Regions from separate parts of the Brevibacterium pigmentatum genome, predicted to be linked through region 2. Evidence: riboswitches for the same ligand, from Rfam matches in the RefSeq annotation. Region 2 holds a riboswitch; each other region holds the start of a gene.
The links. A riboswitch is a leader RNA that binds a small molecule or an ion and turns the genes downstream of it on or off. The one in region 2 is predicted to bind thiamine pyrophosphate.
Positions count from the first base shown of each region.

Region 1: another riboswitch for thiamine pyrophosphate. It lies ahead of GUY30_RS04605 (ECF transporter S component); the one in region 2 lies ahead of thiC (phosphomethylpyrimidine synthase ThiC).
Region 3: another riboswitch for thiamine pyrophosphate. It lies ahead of GUY30_RS03085 (TenA family protein); the one in region 2 lies ahead of thiC (phosphomethylpyrimidine synthase ThiC).
Region 4: another riboswitch for thiamine pyrophosphate. It lies ahead of thiO (glycine oxidase ThiO); the one in region 2 lies ahead of thiC (phosphomethylpyrimidine synthase ThiC).

Region 1 is NZ_CP050153.1:1,048,877-1,051,074, reverse strand. Features, by position in the region: gene GUY30_RS04610 (purple acid phosphatase family protein) at 1-728, opposite strand, end outside; TPP riboswitch at 875-983, shown strand; gene GUY30_RS04605 (ECF transporter S component) at 1,006-1,632, shown strand; gene GUY30_RS04600 (ABC transporter ATP-binding protein) at 1,632-2,198, shown strand, end outside.
Region 2 is NZ_CP050153.1:464,835-467,032, forward strand. Features, by position in the region: partial or broken gene thiC (phosphomethylpyrimidine synthase ThiC) at 1-1,051, opposite strand, end outside; TPP riboswitch at 1,047-1,155, opposite strand; gene GUY30_RS02030 (M18 family aminopeptidase) at 1,218-2,198, opposite strand, start outside.
Region 3 is NZ_CP050153.1:715,469-717,666, reverse strand. Features, by position in the region: gene GUY30_RS03090 (ATP-grasp domain-containing protein) at 93-1,118, shown strand; TPP riboswitch at 1,126-1,231, shown strand; gene GUY30_RS03085 (TenA family protein) at 1,226-1,918, shown strand; gene GUY30_RS03080 (phytoene desaturase family protein) at 1,974-2,198, shown strand, end outside.
Region 4 is NZ_CP050153.1:1,518,746-1,520,943, forward strand. Features, by position in the region: gene thiS (sulfur carrier protein ThiS) at 1-170, opposite strand, end outside; gene thiO (glycine oxidase ThiO) at 167-1,369, opposite strand; TPP riboswitch at 1,359-1,462, opposite strand; gene thiE (thiamine phosphate synthase) at 1,474-2,157, shown strand; gene GUY30_RS06855 (ketopantoate reductase family protein) at 2,154-2,198, shown strand, end outside.

The DNA.
Region 1 (2,198 bases), 580 kb from region 2:
GGTGCCAGATACTGGGCGTACTGGTGCTGGTTGCCCGCGGAGTTGACCTGGTCGCCCAGCGAGTAGAAGAAGCTCGGGTCCTCGGCGGTGGCTGCTGCCGAGCTCAGTGTCCGGTCCCAACCGGCGGCGTCGTCGCGGTCTCCGCCACCGGCGCCGACCTGCGGGTCGCCGAAGACGAGGAATTCGTCGTCACCTCCGGCGTCTCCCGTGGTGAACCGCTGCACCTCGGTGAATCCGTCCTCTTCGTTGCCGACCTGGTAGGCGTATTCGGTGTCGGGCTCGAGGTCGGTCATGTTCGCATCGTTGAAGTGACGCTTGAGGTCGGTGGCGAGTCCGGAGTCCGTGGTCTCAGCCGTTGTTGCGTCGGCGGGGAGTTTGCCGTCCTCGAGCTCGCTCACCGGCGCCCATCGAACTTCTCCCCCACCGGAGCTCTCACTCATCCACGAGAGGTTGCGCGCAGTGGGGTCGGCGCCGACCTGCAGCACCGCATCGGTGATCGCTTCGCTTCCCGCATCCGCCTCGGCGGGCGATTCCGCGCGGTTCTGCCCCGGGTCCTGGCTTGGGCTTTGGCTCGGATCCTGACTGGGGCTCTGGCTCGCGGTCGAGCCGGGTCCGCCTGAGCCGAGCGATGGTTCGGCCCGAACGGGCACCGGTGCCGCTGCCAGTGCGGCGAGAAGCGTGGCGGCGGACAGGGCACTGAGCGGTCGCTTGAGTCGATGAGTGTTCACCCGCCTATTCCTACTGATCAGTAGTGTCTAGCCGTTCGAAGCTGGTCGACGAACGAGGGAACGCGAAGTGAATCCTCGATGACCGTTCTCGGCCACTGCTTCGCTTCCAGTCTCGGTCGCTGCTTCGCTCACCTGTTGTACAGTGGTGGCTACGACAGGGGAGCGCCGTCAGGGGCGCTGAGAGTGCAGAAGAAGCTGCAGACCCTCGAACCTGATGCGGTCAGTACCGCCGAAGGAAGTCGAGACTCTTCACCCCTCCTTGAAATGAGGAGGCACAATGCCGGAAACCACCGCGCCGACCACCACCCCCGCCCCTTCACACGCCTTCACCGCGGCGCCGAAATCCAAGCAGTGGCGGGTCGTCGACTACGTCACCACCGCCGTGCTCGGCATCGCCGTGGGACTCGTCTTCTGGGTGCTCGCGCTGAGCTGGAAGGTTCTCGAACTCGCCTTCCAGGCATTCCCGCCGTCGATCGGCCTCATCGCCGGACTCTGGGTGCTGGCCGGTCCGCTGGCCGGTGCCATCATCCGCAAACCCGGTGCCGCACTCCTGTGCGAACTCATCGCCGCGATCGTCGAAGCCGTGCTCGGCTCCCACTTCGGGGCGACCGTTCTGCTCTCGGGACTGCTGCAGGGCCTCGGTGCCGAACTCGTCTTCGCCGCCTTCGGCTACAAACGCTTCACCCTGTGGGTCACCGCCGCTTCGGGTGTGCTGGCCGCGGCGTTCATGGCCGTGAGCGAGAACATCATGTACAACGCCGAATGGCAGTTCGGCTTCCAGGCGATCTATGCGGTCTGCGCGATGATCTCCGGCCTCGTCATCTCCGGCATCGGCGCGTGGTACGCCTACCGGGCGATTGCGGCCACCGGGGCTCTGAGCTCCTTCGCCTCCGGCCGTCGCTGATGGCGCTGCCGATCACGGCCGCCGGCTTCTCATGGACGCACACCGACCGTGAGGCGCCGGCAGTCGGTCCGCTCGACCTGGAGATCGCGGCCGGAGAGAAGGTGCTGCTGCTCGGCGCCTCCGGAGCCGGGAAATCGACGTTCCTCCACGCCGTCTCCGGTGTCCTGCCCGAGGAATCGGGTGAGGCCACCGGTGAACTCCTCGTCGGCGGTGAGCAACCGGATCCTCGCCGAGGCTGCACCGGGCTGGTCCTCCAAGATCCCGATTCGCAGGTGATCTTCTCCCGCATCGGTGATGATGTGGCGTTCGGGATGGAGAACCTCGGACTCCCGGCCGCGGTCATCGAGGCTCAGGTCCCCAGATCTCTGCAGGCCTTGGGACTCGATCTGCCTCCGGAACATCCGAGTGCCGCTCTGTCCGGCGGGCAGAAGCAGCGGCTGGCTCTGGCCGGGATCCATGCGATGGCTCCCGAGGTCATCGTCCTCGACGAACCGACGGCCAATATCGATCCCGCCTCGGCGACCGAGGTCCGCGACGCCGTGCTCACCGTGCAGGCCGAGACCGCG
Region 2 (2,198 bases):
CATCATAGCGAGCGAAGATCTCACAGAGTTCATCGAAGTGGGTGTAGAGGAAGTTCTCCTCGTGGTGGGCCAGGCACCAGCCGGCCATGATGGATCCGCCGCGAGAGACCATCCCGGTGACCCTGTCGGCCGTGAGCGGAACGTAGCGCAACTGCACTCCGGCGTGGATGGTCATGTAGTCGACGCCCTGCTCGCACTGTTCGATGACAGTGTCCCGGAAGATCTCCCAAGTCAGCGCGTTCGCGTCCCCGTCGACTTTCTCCAGTGCCTGATAGATCGGGACGGTGCCGATGGGGATCGGCGAATTCCGGATGATCCATTCCCGGGTGGTGTGGATGTCATTGCCGGTCGACAGATCCATGAGGGTGTCGGCACCCCACTTCGCAGCCCACCGCAGCTTCTGCACCTCCTCGGCGATGGAGCTGGTGACCGCGGAATTGCCGATGTTCGCGTTGATTTTGACGAGGAACGCTTTGCCGATGATCATCGGCTCTGATTCGGGGTGATTGATGTTGTTCGGGATGATCGCGCGACCGGCGGCGAGCTCGGCACGGACGAGTTCGACATCGCACTGTTCGCGGAGCGCAACGAACCGCATCTCCGGGGTGATGATGCCCTGCCGGGCGTAGTGCATCTAGGTCACCGTGCGGCCGGCCTTGGCGCGACGAGGAACAGGTTTGCGTCCCTTCCACTGCTGAGACGGGGCACCCCGGCGAACGGCTGCCCGACCGTCATCGGCGATGTGATGGCCGCGGGCTGCATACGTTTCGGTGTCGAGGCGGTTCTCGACCCACGGAAATCGCAGAGCGGGGAGTCCCTCTTCGGGAATGCTTCCCGGTCCGACTGTGCGGTAGACATCGACGGGATCGTTGGCCCGGCCGTTCGAGTCCTCGAGTTCGATGCGAGTGACGGGAACGCGGATGTCGTGTTCCTTGTCATCGACCCACGCCGGCGAATGCGTCGGATACTGCTCGAGGGTGAACTGGTCGTGCGAATCTGCGTCAGACGAAGTCGTGGTAGGGGCAGGTGTTTCAGGGGTGAATGCAGTCATCTGCAGTCCTCACTTCCTACGCCGGTATCAACCGGATCAGGTTCTACGGTCTCGGACGATCCAGTCCGATCTCAGCCCTTGCAACGGGCTCCCGTGGGGTCGTGCCATTCGTATCACGACTGCCGCAGTGAGGACAACCGTGGCTCCCTGGGCGACAGGGTGAGGGTCAGCTGCCCTGGAGGAAGGCCTTCGCAGCGGCGCCGAGGGCGACGACATCGGAGACCGCGACCATCTCGCGTGCCGAGTGCATCGAGTACAGGGCAGGCCCCACATCGACGGTCGTCATGCCCAGACGGGTGGCGGTCAGCGGTCCGATCGTCGACCCGCAGGGCATCGCATTGTTCGACACGAAATCCTGATAGTCGACTCCGGCGGCTGCGCACGCCTGCGACCACACGGCGGTGCCCACCGCATCCGTGGCGTAGCGCTGCTGAGCGTTGAGCTTGAGCAGGGGACCGCCGCCGAGGCGGGGGCGCACATGCGGGTCATGCCGTTCCGGATAGTTCGGATGGGCCGCATGTCCGGCATCCGAGGAGACGCACACCGAGGAGGCCATCGATGCGAGATAATCGCTGCGAGTCGACTGCGGCAGCAGAGAAGCGACGATGCGTTCGGTGACGTCGGCGAGGAACGGGCCGCAGGCACCCGATCGCGAATTCGACCCGATCTCCTCATGATCGAAGGCCGCGAACAGAGGAATGCCGTCGAGGCCGTCGGCATCGAGGTGGGTCAGCGCAGTGACGCCGGCATGGACGGACAGCAGGTTGTCCAGCCTCGGCGAGGCGAAGAACTCCTCGGCGGCACCGAAGAGGGCCGGCTCTTGAGTGGGAATGGTGTAGGCATCGTGGCCGACGACGGTCTCGGCATCAACCCCGGCAGAAGCGGCGAGCAGTTCGATGATGTCGGCCTCAGCGAGGTCGGCCAGGCCGATGACGGGAGTGGTGTGACGCTGCTTGTCCAAGGTCAGACCCTCGTTGACCTGCCGGTCGAGGTGGATCGCGAGCTGCGGGATGCGGGCGATCGGCCCGGTGCGGGCGAGCACGATGCTGCCGTCGGCGAGGCTGAGTCGACCCGCGAAGGCGAGCTCACGATCGAGCCACGAATTCAGCAGCGGCCCGCCGTAGATCTCGACTCCCACCTGACGGGT
Region 3 (2,198 bases), 250 kb from region 2:
GGCGAAGGGCTGGACGCCGGGGAGTAGGATTGTTGAGCAGATCCGCCGATGCGTCCGCAGTCCGCATCGGCTCCCCATAGTGAAGGTTCGCGATGAGTTCTCATGCCCTGCCCGTCACCGGTGATCCGGCGGTCTACATCATCCACGACAATCCGGAATGGATCGCCCCGTTCACCGAGGCGCTCGACCGCCTCGGTGTCGCACATGTCGAATGGCTTCTGCCCGAGACCACGATCGACCTCGCAGCCGAACCACCAGAAGGTCTGTTCTGGTCGCGGCTGTCAGCGTCGGCGCACACCCGAACCGATCCGCACGTCAAGGAGTACGGACGCGCGGTCCTCGACTGGCTCGCCGCCGCCGGCCGCCGCGTCATCAACGGTCGCGGGGTCTATGAGCTCGAAGTGAGCAAGATCCGTCAGCATCGCGAGCTGGTCGGCCGAGGCTTCGACGTGCCGCGCACCGCAGCCGCATTCGGACCACAGGCGCTCGTCGAGGCCGCTGGCGGCTTCACTCCCCCGTTCATCACGAAACACAACCAGGGCGGAAAGGGACTCGGCGTGCGTCGCTTCGACTCCCACGCCGAGCTCTCAGCCGCCGCCGATGAGTTCGCACCCGGCGGGGCGAATGCACCGATCGACGGCATCACCCTCGTCCAGGAGTATGTGCAGCCGAAGCGGCCGTTCATCACCCGCGCGGAGTTCATCGGCGGACGTTTCCACTATGCGGTGCGCGTCGACGTCTCCGGCGGATCGTTCGAGCTCTGCCCGGCCGATGCGTGCGCTGTTCCCGGTGCAGGGACTGACACCGACGTCGAGGCGGCTCCCCCGTTCGCTCGCCGTGAGGAGATCACGGCCGCAACGCCGCTGATCAGCCCTCTTGAAACGCTGCTGGCCGACCTGAACATCGAGATCGCCGGCATCGAGTTCATCGAAACCGCTGACGGCCGGCAGGTCGTCTATGATATCAACACGAACACGAATTACAACCCGTCCGTTGAGTCCGCTGAACAGTCGGCGGGTCGCCAGTCCGCCGCCGACCGCATCGCGGAGTTCGTATCCGACACCCTCGCCGAGGCGGCCCCACCGTCCGTGTCCCCCGTCGGATCCGCAGCCCGGTGATAGTATCGAAGAACTACAGGGGAGCGCCGATCGACGGGTGCTGAGAGTGCGTACGCAGACCCTTTGAACCTGATCCGGTGAGCACCGGCGGAGGGAGTGGAAGAGCGATGACCACCACAGATGTCGGCGGCTCGATAGAGGTCGCCGCCGACGGATCCGTGTCGACACTGATGAAGTCGACGAGCCGACAATGGGCACAAGCCGTCGACCACCGATTCGTCCGAGAGCTCTTCGCCGGCACCATCGATGACGCAGTCATGCGTGACTATCTGGTGCAGGACTATCAGTTCTTCGAGTCGTTTCTGTCGATGCTCGGCGCGTGCGTGGCCCACGCCGATGAACTCGAGGCGAAGCTGCGGTTCGCCCGACAGCTGGGAACGCTCGTCGCCGATGAGGACACCTATTTCGTCGACTCCTTCGCCGAATTGGGAGTCGATACAGCCGATTATCTCCACCCGGAACTGACCGCCCCGACGGTTGGGTTCCGCGATCTCATGGACTCGTCAGTCGCTTCGGCGTCGTATCCGCAGCTGCTCGTCGTCCTTGTCGTCGCAGAATGGCTCTACCTCGACTGGGCCGAATCCCGCGAGGAAATGCCGCACCGACAGATTCACCGAGGATGGATCGACCTCCACCGAGGCGAGGCCTTCCGCGGATGGGTGCAGTTCCTCGTCGACGAGCTCGAACGCGTGTTCCCGACAGACGACAGCCAGGGTTCAGAGGCCGAGACCCTGGCCCGCACCTGGCAGCAGGCCGTCGACCTCGAATGTGCCTTCTTCGACAACGTCTATGAAAACTGATCCGCCCGGAACCGCACACGGCAGCCGCGTCACCCCACTCCCCTAGACTGGCCTCATGAGCACTGAGGTTGATGCAGTCGTCGTCGGTTCCGGACCGAATGGCATGGCCGCCGCGGTCACCCTGGCCCGCGCGGGCCTCTCCGTCGAAGTGTTCGAAGCTCAGCCGACGATCGGCGGCGGTGCCCGCACCCTCGACCTCGGGCTGGCTCCCGGCGTCACCCATGACATCTGCTCGGCCGTCCACCCGCTGGCCATCGCCAGCCCCTTCTTCGTCGACTTC
Region 4 (2,198 bases), 1.1 Mb from region 2:
CCGTCGACCGCCAGGGCGATGCCCAGACGTCCGCCGTCGGCCGGTGACCCGTCAGCCTGCAGTTCCCGTCCGGTGACGTCGGCGATGAGGTCGAGCGCCGAGGTGGCACCGGAGAGCTCATGATGTTCGCCGTTGAGGACGATGGTCGGTGGGTGTTCGCGGTCGGTCATGACATGCTCCTCGTTGAGTGGGCAGGGTTGTAGTTCGAATAGGCAGGGCTGTGGTTCGGGTAGGCAGAGGTGGTTTCGGTGGTGAAGCGGTGTGGGGACACGGACTCGGCCGCTCCCTCAGGAATCCAGTCGGAGACGGCACCCAGAGCGAGTTCGGCCCCGAGCCTGCCGCCGAATGGGGCCAAGAGGACGCCGTGCCGGAAGTACCCGGTGCTCACGACGCAGCCGGAATCGATGCGTCCGATGAACGGCAGGTCGTCGGGAGAGCCGGGCCGGGCTCGGGTGGTGATGTCGGCGATCTCCGCATCGAGGATGCCCGGGACCAATCGCTGTCCGTCGGCGAGCAGTCGGTGGACCGCTCCGGCTGGGGTGCCGGAGAGTCCGTCCTCGCGAGAACTGGCGCCGAGGACGATCTCTCCGTCGGGGCGAGGAACCAGGTAGACGGAGCGGCCGCTGACCAGCCCGCGGATGGTGCGAGTCAGCAGGGGAGTCGCCTCGGCGGGGGCACGCAGTCGCAGCACATCACCCCAGACTTCCCGGAGAGGCAGCTGCGGTGCACCGGCGATCGCATTGCTGGTGCTGCCGGCACAGAGGATCACCTGATCGGCTTCCACCCGACGACCGTCGCTCAGCGCGACGCCCACTGTCACATCACCGTCCTTCAGCAGCTCGACTGCCCGCTGCCGAATGAGGAGGAACCCTGATTCACTCGTCACGGCAGACAGCAGAGCGGCGGAGACCCGACGCGGATCGATCGACCGATCGCCAGGAATGTGCACGGCACCGGCCACAGCAGGTGAGAGCGACGGTTCGACCCGGCGGGCAGCGCTGCCGGTGATGATTTCGGTGGCGAAACCGGACCGCGACTGAGCTTCGCGCAGCTCTCGCAGTGCCTGCAGATCGGCACTGTCTCCGGCGCACACGAGAGTTCCGGCATCCGTGAAGCCGAGGTCGACCGCGGCAGCGCTCGCCACCTCGGCAGCGAACTCCGGGTACATCTGCGCCGAGGCCTGCATCAACGGGTACAGGGGAGTCTGCCCCCACACCACCTCGGCGGCGGGAGCGATCATCCCCGCGGCGGCATGGCTCGCCCCCAACGCGGGGACAGGATCGATGATGGTGACTTCGGCACCGAGGCGGCGCAGGTACCAGGCCGTGGACAGGCCGATGATTCCGGCGCCGACGACAATGACTCTCACAGCTTCTCCCTCCGGCGGCATGATCCGCATCAGGTCTGACGGTCGGCTCTTAAGCCCTCTCAGCCTCGTTGGGAGGCTCCCGCGAACTCCTCTACTCTATGACCATGACCACACAGATGCCACCGCGCACCGCAGCGCGGCAGACGAAGAGAGCCTGGAGGCAGGCCCGTTTGGCCGAAGCGTCGCTCTACCTGTGCACCGATGCCCGGGCCGCTCAAGGCGACCTCGCCGAGTTCCTCGACGCCGCCTACCGTGGGGGAGTCGACATCATCCAGCTGAGGGACAAGAGCCTCGAGGCCCGCGCCGAGATCGCAGCATTGGAAGTCCTCAGGGATGTCGCCGCACGCCACGGCAAACTCTTCTCCGTCAACGACCGCGCCGATGTCGCACTGCTCACCGACGCCGATGTCTTCCACGTCGGTCAGGGAGATCTCACCAGCAGTCAGGCCCGGGCCGTGCTCGGCCCCGACGTCATCCTCGGACGCTCCACTCATTCCCTCGAGCAGGCGCTCGCCGCCGAGGCGGACACGGAGACCGACTACTTCTGCGTCGGGCCGGTCTGGGAGACCCCGACGAAACCCGGCCGTGCCGCAGTGGGGACGGCACTGCTGACCGCTGCCGCCGCCGAGGCGAGCAAACCGTGGTTCGCGATCGGCGGCATCGCGGCAGGGGAGAGACTGGACGCGATCCGGCAGGCGGGCGCGAACCGTGCCGTCGTCGTCCGTGCGATAACCTCGGCAGACGACCCCGCTGCGGCCGCACGGGTGCTCACGGAGGAGTTGGAATGACCCCAGCAGCTGACAGCACATCCACCGGAAGCGGTGCAGGT